2 regions of the Lawsonibacter sp. OA9 genome follow, and region 1 is predicted to be linked to the other one. Evidence: predicted binding sites of a transcription regulator. Region 1 holds the regulator's gene; the other holds the start of a gene.
The links. The regulator NrdR, encoded in region 1, represses ribonucleotide reductase genes. The targets are predictions, from matches to a motif close to CACNANATNTNGTG.

Region 1 (10,876 bases):
TCGTGTGGTACTCCTCTGGGGTGACAGTGCCCAGCACTCTGGCAAACCACAGGGCCAGCAGGTCCAGCACCGCCAGTTGGGTGGAGTAACCCTTGGTGGTGGCCACGGCAATCTCCGGACCCGCCCAGGTGTACAGCACCTCGTCAGACTCTCGGGCGATGGAGCTGCCCACCACATTGACGATGGACAGAACCTTGGCCCCAAGCCGTTTGGCCTCCCGCAGGGCGGCCATAGTGTCCAGAGTCTCTCCCGACTGGCTGATGACTACCACCAGCGTACTCCCGTCTACGATGGGATCCATATACCGGAATTCAGAGGCCAGCGCCACCTCCACCGGCCTGCGGGTCAGCCGCTCCAGTACATATTTGCCCACCATGCCCACATGGTAGCTGGAGCCACAGGCCACAATGTACACCTTGCTCATCGCCCGGACATAGTCCTGACTGAGTCCAAAGTCCTCAAAGCAGACCTCTCCCTCCCGGATACGGGGCAGGATAGCCCGGCGCAGAGCCTGGGGCTGCTCCATGATCTCCTTGAACATGAAGTGCTCATAACCGCCCTTCTCCGCCGCGTCGATCTCCCAGTCCACATAGGATATCTCTTTGTCCACAGGCTCCAACAGCCGGTCATAGCACTGGATGCCCTCCCGGGTCAGGACGGCCAGCTCTCCATCCTCCATATAGCCCACCCGCCGGGTATGCTTGATGATGGCCGTGACGTCGCTGGCCAGAAAATTGCATCCGTCTCCATACCCCAAAATCAGCGGGCTATCTTTTCGGACAGCAATGATCTGGTCCGGATAGTCGGCACACAGGATGCCAAGGGCATAGGCCCCTTGGATCCGGTGAAGCACCTGCCCCACCGCCTTCAGCAGATCCCCCTGATAGAAATACTCAATGAGCTGGGCCACCACCTCCGTATCCGTATCGGACAGGAAGGAAACGCCCTTACCCATCAAAAAGGACTTCAATTCCCCATAGTTTTCAATGATCCCGTTGTGGACCACGGCGATCTTGCCGCTTTGGCTCACCTGGGGATGGGAATTGACATCGCTGGGCGCCCCGTGGGTGGCCCAGCGGGTGTGACCGATGCCCACGGTGCCCTTGACCGCCGCCCCGTTCTGGAGCTGGTCGGCCAGCACCTTCAGCCGGCCCTTAGCCTTGTGGACAGAAAGGGTGCCTCGATCCTGGTCATAGACCGCCATCCCTGCCGAGTCATAGCCCCGGTACTCCAGTCGGGACAGTCCTTCCAGAAGAATGGGAGCTGCTTGCTCCTTGCCAATATAGCCTACAATTCCGCACATATTCTGTTTTCCTCCTGATTTCACACGTTTGATTTCTTCAAGAGGACAAACTCGCAGCCATTTGCCTCGTCCCCCGGTCACAGCCCCTCTGTTTTGCGGTCGCCCGCATATTTCTGACTGTGTCACGCACCCGGAGCCCGCACGGAGGGGCATCCGCCGAATCTTTCGATCATGGCCGGATATTGAAGGAAACAGTCCTTCCCAGCCATTTTCCCCTCTCCTCGTCGTCCCCCAGTTCAGCCGGGGGCACTGGCGCTTCTGATGGGCCCAAGCCCATAGTCCTCCTTTCTTTCTGCGACATTTGGTATATAAAAGCCTATTCAGCTCTCATATCAAGCCTTTGATTCCCTTGGAAATTGAATCGTCCCGTCCTCCTGGGTGATAGGCCGAACCGGACGGCAGGGATTGCCTGCCGCCAGCACATGGGGCGGGATGTTCCGGGTGACCACGCTTCCCGCGCCGATGACCGCCCCGTCCCCGATGGTCACTCCAGGCAGCACCGTCACTCCGCCGCCGAACCATACATCGCTGCCCACAGTGATGGGGGCGGCATACTCCCAGCCGGCCCGGCGCCGCTCCGCGTCCATCGGGTGGCTGGCCGTGTAAAAGCCGCAGTTGGGGCCGATCATCACGTTGTCCCCAAAGGTGACAGGCATACAGTCCAAAATGAGGCAATTATGGTTGACATAAAAATTATCTCCCACTCGGATGTTATACCCGTAGTCGCACCAGAAGACCGAATTTACCACAATATTTCCTCCGGTGTGTCCAAAGAGTTGGGAAAGTACCCGCTCTCTGGCCGGACCGTCCCCGCTGGGCAGGACGTTGAGCTTCTCACACAAAGCCTTGGCCCTGTCCCTTTCCCAGACCAGCTCCGGGTCTCCGGCGTTATACAGGGCGCCAGAGAGCATCTTCTCCTTTTCCGTCATGGTTCACCCTCCTTTCCAAGCCGTCCTCTGCATTATAGTACGCGGTCACCTGTCCCGTAAAGAAAAAATTGCCGTGGACAGGGAAACGCGCGCGGAAGATGACTCCCCCGCGTGCGTTCTCCCTCTGTGCGTTTACTTGTCCAGCATGGCTCGGATGCGGTCCACCGCTTCCTGGGTGGCGTCCGCGTCTCCGAAGGCGGTCAAACGGATATAGCCCTCGCCGCTGGGACCAAACCCGGCGCCTGGGGTAGTGGCCACATTGGCCCGGTCTAACACCAGGTCAAAGAAGTCCCAGGAGCCCATGCCATCCGGCGTCTTGAGCCAGATATAGGGGGCGTTGACTCCGCCAAAGCACTCCAGCCCGGCGGCGGACAGCCCCTCCCGGATGACCTTGGCGTTGTTCTGGTAATAGGCGATGGCGGCGCGGGTCTGCTCTCTGCCCTCTGGGGTATAGATGGCCGCGGCTCCCCGCTGGATCACATAGGGGACACCGTTGAACTTGGTGCACTGACGGCGGTTCCACAGGCTGTTCAGCTTGACGCCCTGGCGCTCTAGTTCCATGGGCACCACGGTGTAGGCGCAGCGGTTGCCGGTAAAGCCGGCAGTCTTGGAGTAGGACCTGAACTCAATGGCACAGGTCCGGGCGCCTTCGATCTCAAAGATGGTGTGGGGAATCTCCTCCTCGGTGATAAATGCCTCGTAAGCCGAGTCATAGAGGATGACAGATCCGTTTTTGTTGGCGTAGTCCACCCAGGCCTTCAACTGCTCCCGGCTGGCCACAGCGCCAGTGGGATTATTGGGGAAGCAGAGATAAATGATATCCGCTTTCTCCTTGGGGGGCTCCGGGGAAAAACCGTTGGACTCCACACAGGGCATGTAGACCAGCCGATCCCACTTGCCTAACTCCTCCTGATAGCTGCCGGCCCGGCCAGCCATGGCATTGGTGTCCACATAGACGGGGTAGACCGGGTCACAGACGGCCACAATGTTGTCTACTCCAAAGATGTCCCCGATGTTGCCGCAGTCACTCTTGGCACCGTCGGACACAAAGATCTCCTCCGGCTTGATATCCACCCCGCGGGCGGCATAATCATGCTGGGCGATGGCCTGCCGCAGGAAGTCATAGCCCTGCTCCGGACCATAGCCGTGGAACCCCGCAAAAGTCCCCATCTCCTCCACGGCCTTCTGCATGGCCTGGATGACCGCTGGGGCCAGCGGCCGGGTCACATCCCCGATAGACAGCTTGATGATCCTGGCCTCCGGGTGGGCGGCGGAATAGACAGAGATGCGCCGGGCTACCTCAGAAAACAGGTAGCTGCCGGGCAGCTTCTGATAGTTCTCATTGATCTTTACCATGGTACCAACTCCTTCGTATGGCAGTTTCTAAGGTCTTAATGGTTGATATTATCCCTGATGGACAGGGGGTTGTCAATGGAAAACTGAAATTTTCATCCCATCTCTATCTCTCCCTCGAACACCGTCCGGGCTGGGCCGGTCATAAAGATCCGTCCCTCCCTCCACTCCAATCCCAGCGTCCCTCCGGGCAGACGAGCCTCCGCCCGACTTCCGCACAATCCCTGCTGTCTGGCCGCCTCAAAAGCAGCGCAGGCCCCGGTGCCGCAGGCTAGGGTGATCCCGCTCCCTCGTTCCCACACCCGGACGTGGAGATCATGCCCATCCTGACAGGACACAAATTCCACATTGGACCGCTCCCGCAGATTGGGATGACATTCCAGCACCGGGCCCAGTTCTTCCAGCCTGACCCTCTCTGGGTCTGGGCAGAAAATGACGGCGTGAGGGTTCCCCACTCCAACCTGGTGGACCGTGTACTGCTCCCCCATCGCCTCCAGCTCCACCTCTGGATAGAGAATCGCCTGCCCCATGTCTACGGTGACCTGTTCCGCCTTCCCTCCCCGCACCGCCAGCTCTAGCCCACGGGGGCCGGCATCGGTGTCAATAGTCAGGCAGGTCTTCCGGGTCAGCTTCCTGTCATAGACGTACTTGCCCACACAGCGGATGCCGTTCCCACACATGGCCCCCCGAGAACCGTCGGCATTGTACATCTCCATGGTAAAATCTCCGGTCCGCCCTGGTTTGATACAGATCAGTCCGTCCGCGCCCACTCCGAAGTGCCGGTCAGACAACCGGACTGCCAGAGTCGGTAAATCCTCCGGCTCCCCTTCCATGCAGTTTACATAAATATAGTCGTTGCCCAGCCCCTCCATCTTTGTAAAACGCATATTCTCGCCCCTTTCTGGGGTGAAGGCGCGCAAGCGCCGCCACCCCGGTCCAGCCTATGCGTCCCCCTCTCCTCTCATGCCGCCCTCCGGGTGGCCCCTTTGTGGATTTTCTCTACAACTTCTTTTGGCTCCGACGGGATATTTGCAAGATTTTTTCTTGCCATAGGGGGGAGAGATAGGCTATTATGGTAGTAATTTGAAAGGGGCTGATCAGCTTGAGCGACTGTATCACTGAAATTTTTGCTTCCAACGTATTCAGCAGAACCGTCATGCAGGAACGCCTGCCCAAAAAGGTATACGCCGAATTGGTAGATGTGATGGATAACGGCGGCAACATCTCCATGGCCACCGCTGACATCGTGGCCACTGCCATGAAGGACTGGGCCGTGGAAAAGGGCGCTACCCACTACGCCCACTGGTTCCAGCCCCTTACCGGCATCACCGCCGAGAAGCACGACTCCTTCCTCACGCCGCCGCAGGACAGCAGAACCCTGCTTCAGTTCACCGGCAAGCAGCTGATCATGGGAGAGCCAGACGCCTCCTCCTTCCCCTCCGGCGGCCTCCGGGCCACCCACTACGCCCGGGGCTACACGGCCTGGGACATGACCTCCCCCGCCTTTGTCAAGGAGATGTCCTGCGGCACCGTCCTGTGCATCCCCACCATCTTCGTGTCCTACACCGGCGATGCCTTGGATAAGAAGACCCCCCTCCTCCGGTCCATGGAGGCCATCAACACCCAGGCTCTGCGCATCCTGCGGCTGTTCGGCAACACCCAGGCAAAAAAAGTTACCCCCTCCGTAGGGGCCGAGCAGGAGTATTTCTTGGTAGACCGGGACAAGTACCTCAAGCGCCGTGACTTGATCTATACCGGCAGAACGCTCTTCGGGGCTCCGGCCCCCAAGGGGCAGGAGATGGACGACCAGTATTTCGGCGTGATCCGCCCACGGGTGGGCGAATTTATGGCTGACCTGAACCGGGAGCTGTGGAAATTGGGGATTCCCGCCACCACCCAGCACAACGAGGCTGCCCCCGCCCAGCATGAACTGGCCCCCATCTATACCACCTGTAACCTGGCCGTTGATCAGAACCAACTGACCATGGAGACCATGAAGCGGGTGGCCACCCGCCACGGCCTGGTCTGCCTGCTCCACGAAAAGCCCTTCGTGGGGGTCAACGGCTCTGGCAAGCACAACAACTGGTCCATCTCCACCGATCAGGGGGAGAACCTGCTGGCTCCAGGCGACACGCCCAACGAAAACCTCCAGTTCCTGCTGGTGCTGGCCTGTATCATGAAGGCGGTGGACGACCACGCCGACCTGCTGCGCTGCTCCGCCTCCTGCGTGGGTAACGAGAGCCGTCTGGGCGCTCAGGAAGCCCCGCCCGCCATCATCTCTATCTTCCTGGGGGACCAGTTGGACGACGTGGTGGCACAGATCGTGTCCAACTCTGAATCCATCAAGCTGCTGGCCAGCGGCAAGCTGGACTCCGGCGTATCCACTATCCCTGTCCTGGACAAGGACGGCACTGACCGGAACCGCACCTCCCCCTTCGCCTTCACTGGCAACAAGTTTGAGTTCCGCATGGTGGGCTCCTCCGACTCCATCGCTGAGGCCAATGTGGCCCTGAACGCCATCGTGGCCGAGGCTTTCTGCCAGGCTGCCGATATCCTGGAGGGGGCCGAGGACTTTCACGGGGCCTGCTCCAGGCTGATCCACGACTGGATGAGCCAGCACCAGCGCATCATCTTCAACGACGACGGCTATTCTGACGAGTGGGTGGCCGAGGCTGTCCGCCGGGGCCTGCCCAACCTCCCCTCTATGGTGGACGCCATCCCCGCCCTCACCACCCCCAAGGCCGAGGAGCTGTACTCCAAGTTCGGCATCTACACCAAGACCGAGCTGGAGGCCCGGGCGGAGATCATGTACGAAACCTATGTGAAGATGATCAAGATCGAAGCCAACACCATGATCCATATGGCCTCCAAGCACTACATCCCCACCGCTATCGCCTATACCACCCGGCTGGGCCAGTCCATAACCGCTGTGGCCTCCGGCTGTCCCCAGGCCGACCTCACCGTTCAGCGCAAGCTGCTCATCCAAGTCAGCTCCTATCTGGCCGACGCCTCCGCCGCCCTGGACCAGCTCAAACCTCTGATGGACCGTGTGGACGCCATCCAGGACATCAAGGAGATGGCCCACGCCTATCACGACGCTGTGGTGCCCGCTATGGCCGCCCTCCGCCACCCGGTGGATGAGCTGGAGCTTCTGGTGGATAAGGACCTGTGGCCTGTCCCCACCTACGGTGACCTCCTTTTCGAAGTATGATCTTGTCCGCAACATGAAGAGACCTCCCCGCCGCCGGCGGGGAGGTCTCTTATTTCCCTATTTGTCCTCCAGCAGCTTGTTCAGCTCATGCATGAAGGTGTTGATGTCCTTGAATTGACGGTACACCGAGGCGAAGCGGACATAGGCCACCTCGTCGATTTTCTTCAGCCGCTCCATGACCAGCTCGCCCACTTCGGAGGAGCTGATCTCCCGCTCCATCTTGTTCTGGAGGACCTGCTCGATCTCATTGACCATCTCCTCCAGCATATGGTAGGGCACTGGGCGCTTCTCACAGGCCCGGATCAGGCCGCTGAGTACCTTGTTCCGGTCAAAGCTCTGGCGGCTGCCGTCCTTTTTCACCACCATCAGGGGCAGACTCTCCATAGTCTCATAGGTGGTGAACCGCTTGTGGCAAGATAGACACTCCCGGCGGCGGCGGATGCTGGCCCCCTCGTCCGCGGGGCGGGAATCCACGACCTTGCTCTCCAAATAGGCACAGTAGGGACACTTCATACCACATACCTCCCAGGTATTGTCTTTCTCTCCGCCATCTCTCGCGGTCCCGACGAAGGAGCAGGGCAAAATCAAGTTTTTATAACCATTATATGGTTATTATAACACAGCAGGCCAGAACTAGACAAGGGTAAAAAACAGGACTGTCCCCTTCTTTTCCGGCATATCTGTGGTAGAGCGAGGTGATACGATATGGAATTTCTAGCCCGTCTGACAGACTTCATCTGGTCGCCCTGGCTGTTGGGGCTGTTTCTTCTTACCGGCCTGGTCTACTCTCTGGGTTCCGGTTTCTTTCAAATCTTCGGTTTCCGCCTGTGGCTGCGCTCCACGCTCGGTTCCCTGTTCCATGGTAGGAAAAAAGCGGGGGGCGGCCTGTCCTCCCTCCAAGCTCTGGCCACCGCCCTGGCCTCCACCATGGGAACGGGCTCCATCGCCGGGGTGGCCACCGCCCTGACCCTGGGCGGGCCTGGGGCCGTTTTCTGGATGTGGATCTCAGCCCTGCTGGCTATGATGACAGGCTGTGGTGAGAAGCTGCTGGCCGTAAAGTATCAGCGGCCGGCTCCCGGCGGGGGACTCCAGGGCGGGCCCATGTTTTACCTGCGGGACGGCGTGGGCTCTCCTCTGCTGGCAGGTTGGTTTGCTCTGGCCTGTTTGCCTGCTACTCTGGCCGGGGGCAACTTAGTTCAGTCCTCCTCCATCGCCCTCTCCCTGGAGGCCGCCTTCGGCCTGGAGCGGGTCTGGGCAGGCGTGGTCACCACCCTGCTGGCAGGACTGGTGATGGTGGGCGGCATCGGCCGCATCGCCAAGGTATCCTCCGCCCTGGTCCCAGCCATGGCTCTGCTCTATCTGGGCAGCGGTGCTCTAGTGCTGGCCGGCAACTGGCGGGCTATCCCTGAAGCTGTGGAGCTCATCTTTACCTGCGCCCTGTCCCCCTCCGCCGCTCTGGGCGGCGGAGCTGGCTGGACGGTGGCCTCCGCCCTGCGGTATGGGGTGGCACGCGGAGTGTTTACCAACGAGGCGGGGCTGGGCACCTCTGCCATGGCTCACGGGGCCGCCCAGGTGGACCACCCTGCCCGACAAGGGATGTGGGGTGTCTTTGAGGTATTTCTATCTACGCTGGTGGTATGTACCGTCACCGCTCTTACCATCCTGGTCAGCGGCGTGTGGGACCCGGCGAATCCATCCATGCTGACGGGTGCCCCGCTTACCGCCGCCGCCTTCGGCTCTGTACTAGGCCGGGCCGGGGAGGGGGTGGTGGCCCTGTCCCTCCTCCTCTTTGCCTTCTCCTCTATCCTGGGCTGGAGCTACTACGGACAGCAGTGCCTGCGCTATCTCTCAGGAGGTGATCGTTTACTCCCGGCCTATCGGACGGTTTTTCTGGCCTGTACTCTGGCCGGCGCTCTGTGGGAGCCGGGCGCTATCTGGCTGCTGGTGGACCTGTCCAACGCCCTGATGGCCCTTCCTAATCTGGCCGCCCTCCTTATGCTGGCCCCTGAGGCTCTCTCCACCCTGCGGCAGTGGACAGAGCTGCGGCACGCAAATTTAACCTCCATTTTACCATTTCATCAAAGAAAACCCCACCATGATATGCTATAATAAAATTTATCCGCCTGCCCCGGTTTGGCAGAGAGGATCGCTTTATTTTTGTCAGATCTGGGAACACTGTACCCATCGATCTTTCATATGGGAAAGGGGTATCTTCCATGATACACGGCGTAGTAGACCTTGGCTCCAATACGGTTCGACTGTCCATCTATCAGTGCGAGGAGGGCAGCGCCAGGCTGCTGATGAACCGCAAGGTGACCGCCGGTCTGGCCGACTATGTAGAGGGGGGCACCATGACGCCCCAGGGCATTCAGACTGCCAGCCAAATCCTGATGGAATATCAGGATCTGATGAAAAACCTGGGCTTTGACCAGCCTCATGTCTTTGCCACCGCCTCCCTGCGCAACATCTCCAATACCGAGGACGCTGTGGCCCAGCTCCAGCGGGACACTGGCCTGTCCGTAGATGTGTTGTCTGGAGCGGAGGAGGCCCGTCTCTCCTACCTGGGGGCTGTCGGCCCCACCGGGCCTAACAGCGGCCTGCTCATCGACCTGGGCGGCGGCTCCACCGAACTAGTCCACTATCGGGAGGGACAGATTTTGTCCTCCTGCTCCCTCCCTCTGGGCTCTCTATCCCTGTTTAGCCAGTATGTCGCTCACCTACACCCCACCAGGAAGGAGCGGAAGGCCATCCGGGCCCATATCAGGGAGCAGCTGGACCACTTTGTCCCCGCTCCCCCTTCTATCCCCCAGGCCTGCGGGGTGGGCGGTACGGCCCGTGCGGCCTGTAAGGTGGCAAACCGCCTGTTTGGCCGCCCTCAGGACTGCCATACCCTGTCCGCCCAGGAGCTTCGCCGCCTGCTGAAAACTCTGAAAAAGCCGGACCACGACCACCTGCATCTGCTGCTCAAGGCCGCCCCTGACCGCATCCACACGCTGATCCCCGGCCTTCTAGTGCTGGACACAGTGGCACAGGCCTACCAGCTTCAAGAGATTTTGGTCAGTTCCTGTGGCGTCCGGGAGGGCTACCTCCACCACAGGGTACTAAAGGGGGAAGCGGGATGAGCCTTCCAACGGACTACCGGTATACCCAGGACCGTGAGCTGTCCTGGCTGAAATTTAATGAGCGTGTACTGGCTGAGGCCAGGGACGAGTCCGTTCCCCTGATGGAGCGGCTGAAATTCGCCGCCATTTTCACCAGCAACCTGGACGAGTTCTTCATGGTTCGGGTGGGTTCTATTACTGATATGGCCCTGGTGAAAGAGGAGCACATAGACAATAAGAGCGGCCGCACTCCCCAGCAGCAGTTGGAGGCCATCTTCAAGGCGGTCCCTCCCCTGTACAAGCAGCGGGACAAGGTCTTTGACCAGTTAGACCTGCGGCTGCGCTCCTGTAACATCTGCCGGCTGTCTATGGAACAGCTGGACAGCAAGGCCAGGAAGCAGGCGGACAGTTGGTTTCAAAGCCAGGTGCGCCCCATCCTCTCCCCACTGGCGGTAGACCTGCACCACCCCTTCCCCCACCTGCCCAACAAGGGGCTGGCGGTGGCCCTATGCCTAAAGCGGGACGGCCGGGACTCCTTTGGCTTTCTCCCCGTCCCCACCAGCCTGCCCCCCTTTCTGCGGTTGGAGGAGCGGGGCTTGCACTACATTCTTCTGGAGGATCTTCTTCTCTCCTACGCTGACCAGATCTTCGACCAGTTCACAGTCACGGAAAAGGCCGTGGTGGCCGTCACCCGGAACGCGGATATCAGCCCGGAGGACGAGAGCTATGATGTAGATGAGGATTTCCGCCAGCACATGCGAAAACTGGTCAAAAAGCGGGCCCGCCTCTCTCCGGTCCGGCTGGAGTTCCAGGGGGGAAAGGGGGATAAGCTCATCCCATTTCTCTGCCAGCGCCTGGGCTTAAACCGGGATCAGGTCTTTAAGACCCGCTGTCCCATCCGCCTGGAGTATGCCTATGCCCTGGCTGCCCTCCTGCCGGCTGAAAGCGCGGCCGCCCTGTGTGACCCGCCCTTCTCCCC
Region 2 (10,876 bases), 290 kb from region 1:
CCGACGGGGTGGAGGGCGTCCGGCGCTTTGTGGTGGACACCGTAAAGCAGGCCGGCTCCAACCCCTGTCCCCCTGTGGTGTTGGGTGTGGGCATCGGCGGCTCCTTTGACAAAGTGGCCGCCATGGCCAAGCACGCTCTCCTCCGTCCCATTGACCAGCCCAATCCGGACCCCTTCTACGCCGCCCTGGAGGCGGAGCTGCTGGAAGAAATCAACGGCCTGGGCATTGGGCCCCAGGGCTTCGGCGGCCAGACCACCTGCCTGGGGCTGGCCGTAGAGACCGCCCCCACCCATGTGGCGGGGCTGCCCGTGGCGGTGAATGTCAGCTGTCACGTCACCCGCCGGGCCTCGACTGAACTGTGAGCGCTCATCGGGAGGTGCCCGCCATGGAGGAAAAAATGATTGCCATAGACGGCCGGAGCCTCCAGGTATCCTGCACGGGCGTCCGGCCGGTCACCCTTCTCATTCTGTCCGGTTCCAACATTCTGTTCCCCGGACTGGAGTATGCCCCTCTGGCGGACGCTCTGAGCCCATGGTACTCGGTCCTCATCCCCTCCAAATTCGGCTATGGACACAGCGGCCTGACAGATGCCCCCAGAGATGTAGACACTGTGGTAGAGGAATACCGCGGCGTGCTGGCCGCCCTGGAGCGCCCTCTTCCAGTGGTGCTGGCCGCCCACAGCATGGGCTTTCTGGAGGCCCTTCACTGGGCCCGCAAATATCCGGAGGAGGTCTCCGCTCTGGTTGGGCTGGACCCCGCTGTACCGCAGGTCTATCAGCACATGGAGCTGGATGCTGTCCATCGCCGGCTGGAGGACCTCCATCGCTCCAGCTGGAAGCGCAGGCTGCTCTTCCGCCTTACCTCCCGCGCCCTGCTGAAGCGCTTCCCCGCCTCGGAACGGAGGGAACTGGCCCCTGCCGCCCGCCGGAACTTCGTCAGTGTCGTATGGGTCAATGAGGCAAGGGACCTGCCCCGCTCCATCCGGCAGGTACAGCAGGAGGGGCCGCCCGCCTCTGTCCCCGCGCTGTTCCTGGTTTCCAACGGCAAGGGCACCCCTCTTCCCCAGGAGGAATGGCGGATGTGCGCAAGAACGTATCTCTCCGCTTTTTCCGTCTCCTCTCTCCATCTGTTAGACCTTCCCCACGATCTGTACCGCTTCCGCCCACAAGAGCTCGCGGATACGATCCACCGCTTTCTGTCGGACCACCTGTAACCCTGTATACCCATCCAATCAGTTAAGGAGGCTGTTTTCATGCAGTATCGTCTGACCACCCCGGTGTCAAAGGATGACTTAGCCCCCCTCCGGGCGGGAGACACCGTTCTGCTGTCCGGGCCGGTCTACACCGCCCGGGACGCCGCCCATCAGCGCATGATGGAGCTGCTTGACCGGGGGGAGCCCCTGCCCTTCCCTGTGGAGGGCTCCGCCCTGTACTATGTGGGCCCCACCCCAGAGCGCCCCGGACAGGTCATCGGCTCCGCCGGCCCTACCACCAGCGGCCGGATGGACGCCTACTCCCCCCGCCTGCTGGACCTGGGCCAAGCCGTCATGATCGGCAAGGGCAAACGCAGCCAAACAGTCAAGGACGCCGTGGTCCGGAATGGGGCCGTCTACCTGGCCGCCCTGGGGGGCGCGGGGGCCTTGATGGCGTCCAGCGTGAAGGCGCTGGAGGTCCTCTGCTGGGAGGATCTGGGCTGTGAGGCCGTGCGCCGCCTGGAGGTGGAGGACTTCCCCCTTACCGTTATTCTGGACACCCACGGCGGGGATCTGTATGAGAGCGGCCCGGCGGCCTATCTGGCCAGCCGATAAAGGTTGACAGCGCAGCGGAAGGCGGCCCTGCCGCTATCACAGAGCAGCCTGCCCACCTCCAGAAGCTGAGTCGGAGGGTGGATGGGATCTTCCGTCCGGAAAGGATCGACTCCCTGGCCCCGGTTCTGGAACCCAGAGCCGGGGTTGACTTTTCCTCTCCCCTGTCATACAATCATTCTGTATCAAATAAGACAGTTTGGAGGTGCCTGTTCTGCCGCTGAACCAAGAAGATTGGGAGATTCTGGAGGGCTGCCCGCTCCTTCGGCACTGCTCCCCCGCCCTGTTGGACCAAATCACACAGGAGGGCCGGCTGGAGTTCTTTCCCACCGGGGCCACGGTGTATAGTCCAAGCCATTTTTGCCGCTGCCTGGGCATTCTGCTAGCCGGCAGGCTTCAGGTCACCAAGGGGACTTTGACCGTCAGCTATCTGGAGCCTGGGGATCTGTTTGGAGCCGCCGCCCTGTACACCGAGGCTCCGGAATTTGTTACCACCATTACCGCTCGGCAGAGCAGCCGCTGCCTGATGCTGCCTCAGAACAGCATGGACCGCTTACTGGCTCAGGACGGGCCGCTCCGGGAAAACTACCTGCGCTACCTCACCGGCCGAATCCGCTTTCTGTCCGGCAGGCTGCAATCCCTGGTCCAGTCCGGAGCCGAGGGAAAACTGGCTCGGTACCTGCTGGCCAATGTCCGGGAGGGGCAGCTCACCTGTGCCGCCACCGACCTGGCCCGGCGGCTGGGCTTGAGCCGTGCCTCCCTCTATCGGGCTTTCCAGTCCCTGGAGGAGAGCGGCCTCATCTCCCGCCACGGAAAGACCATCTCCATCTCCGACCCAGCCGGTCTGGAAGGGTTCCTGTGAGCTTCTGTCCCCACCGCTCTATCAGAAAGGATGATCCACATGAAACGAAAACTCTCTCTCTTGCTGTGCGCCGCCCTGGTGCTGGCCAGCCTAGCCGGCTGTAAACCAAGCGCCAGTGAGAACGACTCCTCCAGCTCTGCCTCCGGGGACATCTCCTCCGGCGGTTCCTCGTCAGGCGACTCGTCCCAGGAGATTCCCGGCCCGTCTGATATTCCGGAGATCAACTTTATGGTCCTCAGCGGTCCTACCGGCGTCGGGGCCGCTTATTTGGTGGACAGCTACGCTACCGGCAGCGCCCCCACAGACGCCCCATTTACTTTGAACACTACTGTTGTGGCGGACAACAATCAGGTCACCGATGCCCTGGTCAATGGCTCCGCCGATGTGGCCGCCATCGCTACCAACGTGGCTGCCAATCTGTACACCAAAAGCGATGGGGCCATTCAGGTGTTGGCGGTCAACACTCTGGGGGTGCTCTATATTCTGGAGAAAGGGGACAGCGTCCACTCTATGGCTGACCTGCGGGGCAAGACAATTTACGCCACTGGCCAGGGAGCAAACCCGGAGTATGTATTGGACCATCTCCTCACGGCAAACGGGGTGGACCCCTCTACCTTAGACATCCAGTGGATGACCGCCCAGGAGGTTTCGGCTAAAATGGTTTCCTCGGAACAGGCCATCTGTATGCTCCCTGTCCCCGCCGCCACCGCCCTGATGGTACAGGACACCGGCGTTCGTCAGGCCCTGTCCCTGTCTGACGAGTGGGAGAAACTGGATCAAGGGGTCCTGCCCATGGGCTGCGTGGTAGCCCGGACCGAATTCATCCAGGAAAATCCCATGCTGATCGACGCTCTGCTAGACCTGTACGGCGACTCCATCACCTTCATGACGGAGGAGGGCAACGCTGCTGACGGAGCCGCCCTGGTGGCGAAATACGGCATCGCTCCCAATGAGCAGGTGGCCCAGGCGGCCATTCCCCAGTGCAATCTGACCTTCTTAACGGGCCAGGAGATGCGCGCCGCTCTGGAGGGCTACTACGCCGTCCTATTCCGTACCGACCCCGCTTCCATCGGCGGCGGGATGCCCTACGACGCCTTCTACTATGGCGGGGAGTAAAGGGCGGCCCAATTTCATCCGCGCCTTGCTGCCCCCGGCCTTCTGGCTGGGGGCTTGGCAGCTTGCCGCCTGGTTGGTGGAGCTTCATGTGGAGGGCCGGGGGAACGAGCTGCTCCTTCCCTACCCCCTCACCGTGTTGGCCGCCCTGGCCGCTCTGGTAGGACAGGTTTCCTTCTGGGCCTCCGTGGGAGCCACCTTTCTCCGGGTGGCAGCGGGCCTGTTCGCCGGAGTGGTGCTGGGCGGACTGCTGGCCGGTCTTACCTGCGCCAGCTCCTGGTCTGCCCGGCTCCTGTCCCCGCCCATCCGAATCATCCGGGCTACCCCAGTGGTCTCCTTTATCCTGCTGGTCCTGCTATGGACGCAGCGGGACCAGGTACCTGCCATCATCTCCGCCCTTATGGTTCTGCCGGTTACATGGGAGAACCTGGTCCACGGCATCGAGGCCACTGACGCCCAGCTTCTGGAGCTGGCCCGCGCCTACCGCTTCTCGCGGAGCAAGGCCATACGGCTGATCTATCTCCCCTCTCTCCGGCCATACTTTCTCTCCGCCCTCATCACCTCTGTGGGTCTGGCCTGGAAATCCGGTGTGGCCGCCGAGGTGCTATGTACCCCCTCTTTGGCCATGGGCACTCAGATTTACAGTTCTAAGCTCTCTCTAGAAATCCCGGATCTCTTTGCCTGGACCGCTGTGGTGGTGGCCCTCAGCCTGGCGCTGGAGCGTGGACTCCGGCTGATGCTGGAGCAGAAGGGGGGGACTCAGTTGTGATCTCCTGTCGATCACTCAGCGTCTCCTTTGGAGAGAAAAAGGTGCTGGACCGCTTTTCCCTCTCCCTCCCCGACGCCGGCATCACCGCCCTGCGGGGTCCCTCCGGCTGCGGCAAGACCACCCTGCTGCGGGTGTTGGCCGGTCTGGAGCGGCCCCAGAGCGGCACGGTCTCCGGCATCAGTCCCAGGGAGATCGCTATCCTGTTTCAAGAAAACCGCCTTCTCCCCTGGCGGTCGGTGGGACAGCACCTCACTGACGTACTGCCCAAGGATCGCTGGAAGGACGTGTCCCAACTGCTGGAGTTGGTGGAGCTGGGCGGCGAAGCATCCGTCTATCCCCCCGCCCTGTCCGGCGGCATGGGCAGACGGCTGGCTCTGGCCCGGTGCCTGTCCCTCCCCGCCCGGCTCTATCTGCTGGATGAGCCCTTTGCCGGGGTGGACCGGGAGCGGGCCGGGCGTATCATGGACAGGATGAGGGCACTGGGCCTGCCTATCCTGCTGTCCAGTCACGAGGAGGATATCCTGTCCATGGCGGACCGGGTTATCCCTCTGGATGGCCCTCCCCTGCGCCTCCTCTAATAAAACGGGAGCCCCGGCTGTACCGCCGGGGCTCCCGTTCTCTATTTTATTCCGCGCCGTCCCACAGCACTGCCGCCCCCGCTCTCAGTGAAGCGGGCACGTCAATCAACCGCTGGTTGGACGATCCCCGGAACCGGAGGGACAAATCCTTCTTTTCCAGGACAAAGGGCCCGTCCACCAGTACATCCAGTTCCTTTAACAGCTCCTGGCTGTATTCTCCCACCTGGCTGTCCCGAAGGCTTTCAAACAGATAGCCGGAGTAGCACCAGATGTCCTTTTCTGGAAACCGGGCTCGGACCGCCCGGACCAGTTCCAGCACCGCCCGCTGGTTCTGAGGCTCGAAGGGCTCGCCCCCCAGCAGGGACAAACCACGAATGTAGGGTTTGGACAGGCAATCCAGTATCTCCTGTTTCTGCTCCCCGCCAAAGGGCTGACCGTATGCGAAGTCCCAAGTCTCCGGGTTAAAGCACTCTTTGCAGTGGTGGGTACAGCCAGACACAAAGATGGAAGTCCGTACCCCCGGCCCATTGGCCACGTCGATGGGGCGAATGTCGGCATAGTTCATGGCAAAACCTCCAAACTTTCCGGAATGAGGAATAAGGAGTTAGAAATGGGAACACGGGGGGGCAACGGACCCATCACAGCCGACCTCCTCAATTTCTAATTCACTTAAAGGTGCAACACTCTGGACTTGATCTCCTTGGTTTTGCCCACGTTCCAGTAGTTCTCTCCCAGATAGCCGCAGGTACGGCGGGTGACGTTCATCTTGGACCGATCCTTGTTGTGGCAGCAGGGGCACTCCCACTGGTTGTCGTCGTTGATGACGATCTCCCCGTCGAAGCCGCACACCTGGCAGTAGTCGCTCTTGGTATTGAACTCGGCGTATTGGATATTGTCATAGATGAAGCGGACAACCTCCTTCATGGCCTCCAGATTGTGGCGCATATTGGGGATCTCCACATAGGAGATGCACCCGCCGGTGGAGATCTTCTGGAACTGGCTCTCAAAGGTGAACTTTTCAAAGGCGTCGATGTGTTCCCGCACGTCCACATGATAACTATTTGTATAATACCCCTTGTCAGTTACGTCAGGTATCGTGCCAAACCGCTCCTTATCAATGCGTGCGAAGCGGTAGCACAGAGATTCGGCGGGTGTGCCATAGAGGGCAAAGCCGATATTCGTCTCCTTCTTCCAGTCGTCACAGGCCCGGCGCAGCCGGTTCATCAGCCTGAGGGCGAACTCTGTGCCGCCCGGCTGGGTGTGGGAGCAGCCCTTCATCAGCTTGGTCACCTCGTACAGCCCGATATAACCCAGAGATATGGAGGAGTACCCGCCGTACAGCAGTGGCTCAATGGGAGCCCCCTTGGGCAGGCGGGCGATTGCCCCGTACTGCCAATGGATGGGTGAGGAGTCGGACTTCACGTTTTTCAGCGCGTTGTGCCGGCACATAATGGCCTCGAAGCACAGGTCCAGCCGCTCCTCCAGCAGCGTCCAGAACTTCTCCTCATCCCCCCTGGCCAGAATGCCGATCTGGGGCAGGTTGAGGGAGACCACTCCCTGGTTGAAGCGGCCCTCGAACTTATAATTCCCATTCTCATCCTTCCAGGGGGCCAGGAAGGAGCGGCAGCCCATGGGCGAGAACACGTTGCCCTCATAGTTCTCCCGCATCTTCTTGGCGGAGATATAGTCGGGGTACATCCGCTTGGCGGAGCACTTGACGGCCAGTTCCGTGATGTAGTCATATTTGCCCCCTTTGAGGCAGTTGTGCTCGTCCAGCACATACACCAGCTTGGGGAAGGCGGGGGTGATATAGACTCCCTTTTCGTTCTTGATGCCCTCCAGCCGCTGGCGCAGCACCTCCTCCACGATCATAGCGTTCTCTTCCAGATAGGGGTCATCTTCCTGGAGGTTGAGGAACAGAGTGACAAAGGGAGACTGTCCGTTGGTCGTCATCAGGGTATTGATTTGATACTGGATAGTCTGGACACCGGATTTCAGCTCATCCCGCAGACGGTCGGCCACCAGCCGCTCCAGGGTAGCCTCGTCCACCTGTCCGGCACATTCATAGGCGATGTGCTTTTTGAATTTCTCCCGGCTGCGGCGGAGATACTTGCCCAGATGGCTCATATCCACGCTCTGCCCTCCGTACTGGTTGGAGGCCACGCAGGCGATGATCTGGGTGGTGACGGTACAGGCCACCTGGAAGCTCTTGGGGCTCTCGATGAGCTTGCCGTTCATCACAGTGCCGTTGTCCAGCATATCCCCAATGTTGATGAGGCAGCAGTTAAAAATGGGCTGGACAAAGTAGTCTGCATCGTGGAAGTGGATGGTCCCCTCGTCGTGGGCCTTGGAGATATGCTCGGGCAGCAGGATGCGCCGGGTCAGATCCCGGCTCACCTCCCCGGCGATATAGTCCCGCTGGGTGGCTGCGATCATGGTGTTCTTGTTGGAGTTCTCCTCTGCCAGCTCCTGGTTCTCGTTGCGCAGCAGAGAGAGGATAGACTCGTCGGTGGTGTTAGCCTTGCGTACCAGGGCCCGGTTATAGCGGTAAATGATGTAGGTCTTGGCCAGGTGGAACTTGTTTTCCTCCACCAGCCCCTGCTCCACCAGGTCCTGGATGTCCTCCACCAGCATCCGCTGGCGCTTGAGTCCCTCGATGTGGTCGATGATGGCGTCGATGCGCGCCCGGTCAAGCTGTTCCTCCGGCGGCACCTCGGCGTTGGCCTTTTCGATGGCGGTAACGATCTTGCTTCGGTCATAATCCACGATGGTCCCATCGCGCTTGATCACTTTCATAGCTGGTCTCCCTCTCCCGTATCTTTATGGTATACTATCTAACCGGCGGCATGGCCGCCAGACACTGTCAGGGGAGAAGTATACCATGTCCTTTTTGTTTTGTCCACTACATCTTGTATGTCGCCTCTTATTTTTTACCAACGGATACAACATATATTTTTTGAAGAAACGAGAGAAAACGGGAACTTTCTTTCCTCTTTCTGGCCTTTTTGGTTGATACAAGGGCCAAAGTGTGATATACTTTGTAACGAATTTCGGCAAATCGCCGGATTGACCCTTATTTGTCCCGGCAGGAGGTGTCCCCATATGCAAAATCGAATCGCTGTGGCCATGAGCGGTGGTGTGGACAGCTCCACCGCTGCCTGGCTGCTTCAGCAGGAGGGACACGACCTAGTGGGCGTTATGCTGAAGATGTTTGATGGCGCGCTGGTCAACGGGAGCCGGGAGGATGGCAGACCTCCAGATGGCGTGGAGGACGCCCGGTCCGTGGCTGGGAAGCTGGGTATTCCCTTCTATGTGCTTGATGCCCGCGCCCCTTTCCGCTCCCATGTTCTGGACACCTTTACCTCCGCCTATGAGCGGGGGCTTACCCCTAATCCCTGCGTGGTCTGCAACCGGTATGTCAAATTCGGCTTTTTACTCCAGCAGGCCTTGGAGTCAGGCCGGGATAAGGTGGCCACCGGCCATTACGCCCGGCTGGAGCTGGACCGGGGGAGCGGCCGCTGGCTGCTGAAGAAGGCGGCCCATCCGGAGAAGGACCAGAGCTATGTACTGGCTGGTCTAAACCAGGAGCAGCTCTCCCGCTCCCTGTTTCCCCTGGGCGCTCTGTCCAAGGAGGAGGTCCGCTCCATTGCCGCCCAAGCTGACCTCATCAACGCCAAGAAGGGGGACAGCCAAGACATCTGCTTCATCCCCGACGGGGACTACGGCTCCTTTATCCGCCAGTATACTGGAAAGAGCTATCCCTCCGGCCCCTTTTTAGATGAGGGCGGAGCGGTCCTGGGGGCCCACACCGGCATCATCGACTACACCCTGGGCCAGCGGCGGGGGCTGGGGGTATCCTCCACCCGTGGGCGCCTCTATGTCAAGGAGGTCCGGCCCCAGGATAACTCCGTGGTACTCTCCTGCAATGACAGCCTGTATGGCTCCACCCTCACGGCGGCGGATCTGAACCTCATCGCCTGTGACCACCTTTCTGCTCCTGTCCGCCTGCGGGCCAAGGTCCGCTACCGCATGGCGGAGCAGCCCTGCACTGTGGAGCAGACCGGGCCGGACACCATCCACCTCGCTTTTGACCAGCCTCAACGGGCCATCACTCCCGGCCAAGCCGTGGTCCTGTATGACGGTGACACGGTGGTAGGTGGGGCCACCATTACCCCCTGATTCCTCACAGATACGAAAGGAGCTCCCTGACCCATGAGCCACAAGAAGTATAAAAAGCGCCACTCCCAGTCCACCATCAATGCCAAACGTCAGGCCAATCAGGCCAAGCTGGCCGACGAGAAGGACCGCGCCAGGAAGCGGATGGACCCCACTGCCCGCACCCTGCTCTTTGGCAACCTGGTTTTTCTGTCCATTACCGTGCTGCTCGAGCGGAACGGGCTCATCTCCCCCCTGTTCAGCGGCGCCTGCACAATCATCGGTGTCATCTTGCTGATTCTGGCCCTGTGGTTCCAGTTCGGCGGGAAAGGCCAGGACCGCTGGAATGGCGGCAAATAGGCCCTCTTTTTCCAGGCCCGCAGCCCTCTGGTATATCTGTTGCTTTTTGGAGGAAACTGGTATATGATAGTGGGCACGACTTCTTTCTCCGTTTAAGGAGGCACACAATACAATGCGAAAAGAAATCATCCTGCCGGGTCTGGCCCTGGGGGGCGGCCTGGCGGGCTTTGGACTGCGCCGCTGGCAGTGGCTGTCCGCCTATGACGCCCAGACTCAACTCTATCTCCACGGGGCGCCGGCCACCTTTGCCCTGCTCGCCCTGACGGCTCTCCTGGTCCTGGCCTTTCTTGCCCTCTGCCATGGAAAAAGGAGGCCGGAGGGATTCCTGGACGCCTTTTTCTGTCCCTCTCCCGGTTTTATGGGACTGATGGCCGCCTCCGGCTTCTGTTTTTTAGGGGCCGGCCTGCTGGGCCTGCTGGAGTGGATGGACCAGTTCCAACTCTTCCGCATCAGCCGGGACGCCTACCTGTCCGCCTATCCCGCCGCCCTGCTGCCCGTCCTGCTGTTGACGGTCCTGCTCACCTTTGGCTCCGGAGCCGCCCTGCTGCTGGTCGGACGGGCCGCCTATCGGGGCCAGCTGGACCGGCTGACCTCCCTGCTCTCTGTCCTTCCAGGCTATACCGGGCTGTGCTGGCTGTTTGCCACCCACCTGCTCCACGGCACTGACCCCGTCGCCATGCGGTACGGCTTCTCCCTGGCAGCTACCATTCTGATGATGCTGTGCCACTACTTCGCCGCTGGTTTCTTCTTTGGCCGCTCCCACCCTCAGCTGCTTACCTTCTGCGCTTCGCTGGGCATCTCATTGGGGATAATCTCTCTGGCTGACGGCCCCAGTTGGTTCCAGCTAGCTCTAACCGCTGCCTTTCTCCTCTCTCTGCTGGGCTATGGATATGCGCTACTGTCCAACAATTCCTTCCCCGCCGGAGAGCGAATGCCCTCTGGGGCTGAACGCGAGGAGAGCTCCATTCCGGACGAGGAATAACATGATAAATTGGAGGCTGCTTTACTATGGATAAAAAGCGTTTTTATATCACCACACCCATCTACTATCCCAGCGATAAGCTGCACATCGGCCACACCTACTGCACCGTAGCCACCGACGCCATGGCCCGCTATAAGCGGCTGACCGGCTATGAGGTCCTGTTCCTCACAGGTACAGATGAACACGGCCAGAAAATCGAGGACAAGGCCAAGGAGGCCGGCGTTACTCCCAAGGAGTTCGTAGACGGCATCGT

Region 2: nrdD (anaerobic ribonucleoside-triphosphate reductase) is a predicted target of NrdR. The motif match lies at 8,027-8,040, and genes of this name have one in related genera.

The regions. Positions count from the first base shown of each region.
Region 1 is NZ_JAKNTI010000022.1:1,899,373-1,910,248, forward strand. It holds gene glmS (glutamine--fructose-6-phosphate transaminase (isomerizing)) at 1-1,303, opposite strand, end outside; gene MCG44_RS10420 (sugar O-acetyltransferase) at 1,636-2,232, opposite strand; gene MCG44_RS10425 (LL-diaminopimelate aminotransferase) at 2,365-3,588, opposite strand; gene dapF (diaminopimelate epimerase) at 3,681-4,472, opposite strand; gene MCG44_RS10435 (glutamine synthetase III) at 4,682-6,796, shown strand; gene nrdR (transcriptional regulator NrdR) at 6,854-7,309, opposite strand; gene MCG44_RS10445 (alanine/glycine:cation symporter family protein) at 7,502-8,905, shown strand; gene MCG44_RS10450 (phosphatase) at 9,013-9,918, shown strand; gene ppk1 (polyphosphate kinase 1) at 9,915-10,876, shown strand, end outside.
Region 2 is NZ_JAKNTI010000022.1:2,193,988-2,204,863, forward strand. It holds gene MCG44_RS11815 (fumarate hydratase) at 1-362, shown strand, start outside; gene MCG44_RS11820 (alpha/beta fold hydrolase) at 386-1,213, shown strand; gene MCG44_RS11825 (Fe-S-containing hydro-lyase) at 1,253-1,807, shown strand; gene MCG44_RS11830 (Crp/Fnr family transcriptional regulator) at 2,010-2,666, shown strand; gene MCG44_RS11835 (ABC transporter substrate-binding protein) at 2,706-3,782, shown strand; gene MCG44_RS11840 (ABC transporter permease) at 3,769-4,548, shown strand; gene MCG44_RS11845 (ATP-binding cassette domain-containing protein) at 4,545-5,126, shown strand; gene nrdG (anaerobic ribonucleoside-triphosphate reductase activating protein) at 5,173-5,691, opposite strand; gene nrdD (anaerobic ribonucleoside-triphosphate reductase) at 5,796-7,922, opposite strand; gene mnmA (tRNA 2-thiouridine(34) synthase MnmA) at 8,229-9,305, shown strand; gene MCG44_RS11865 (hypothetical protein) at 9,339-9,641, shown strand; gene MCG44_RS11870 (hypothetical protein) at 9,754-10,623, shown strand; gene metG (methionine--tRNA ligase) at 10,650-10,876, shown strand, end outside.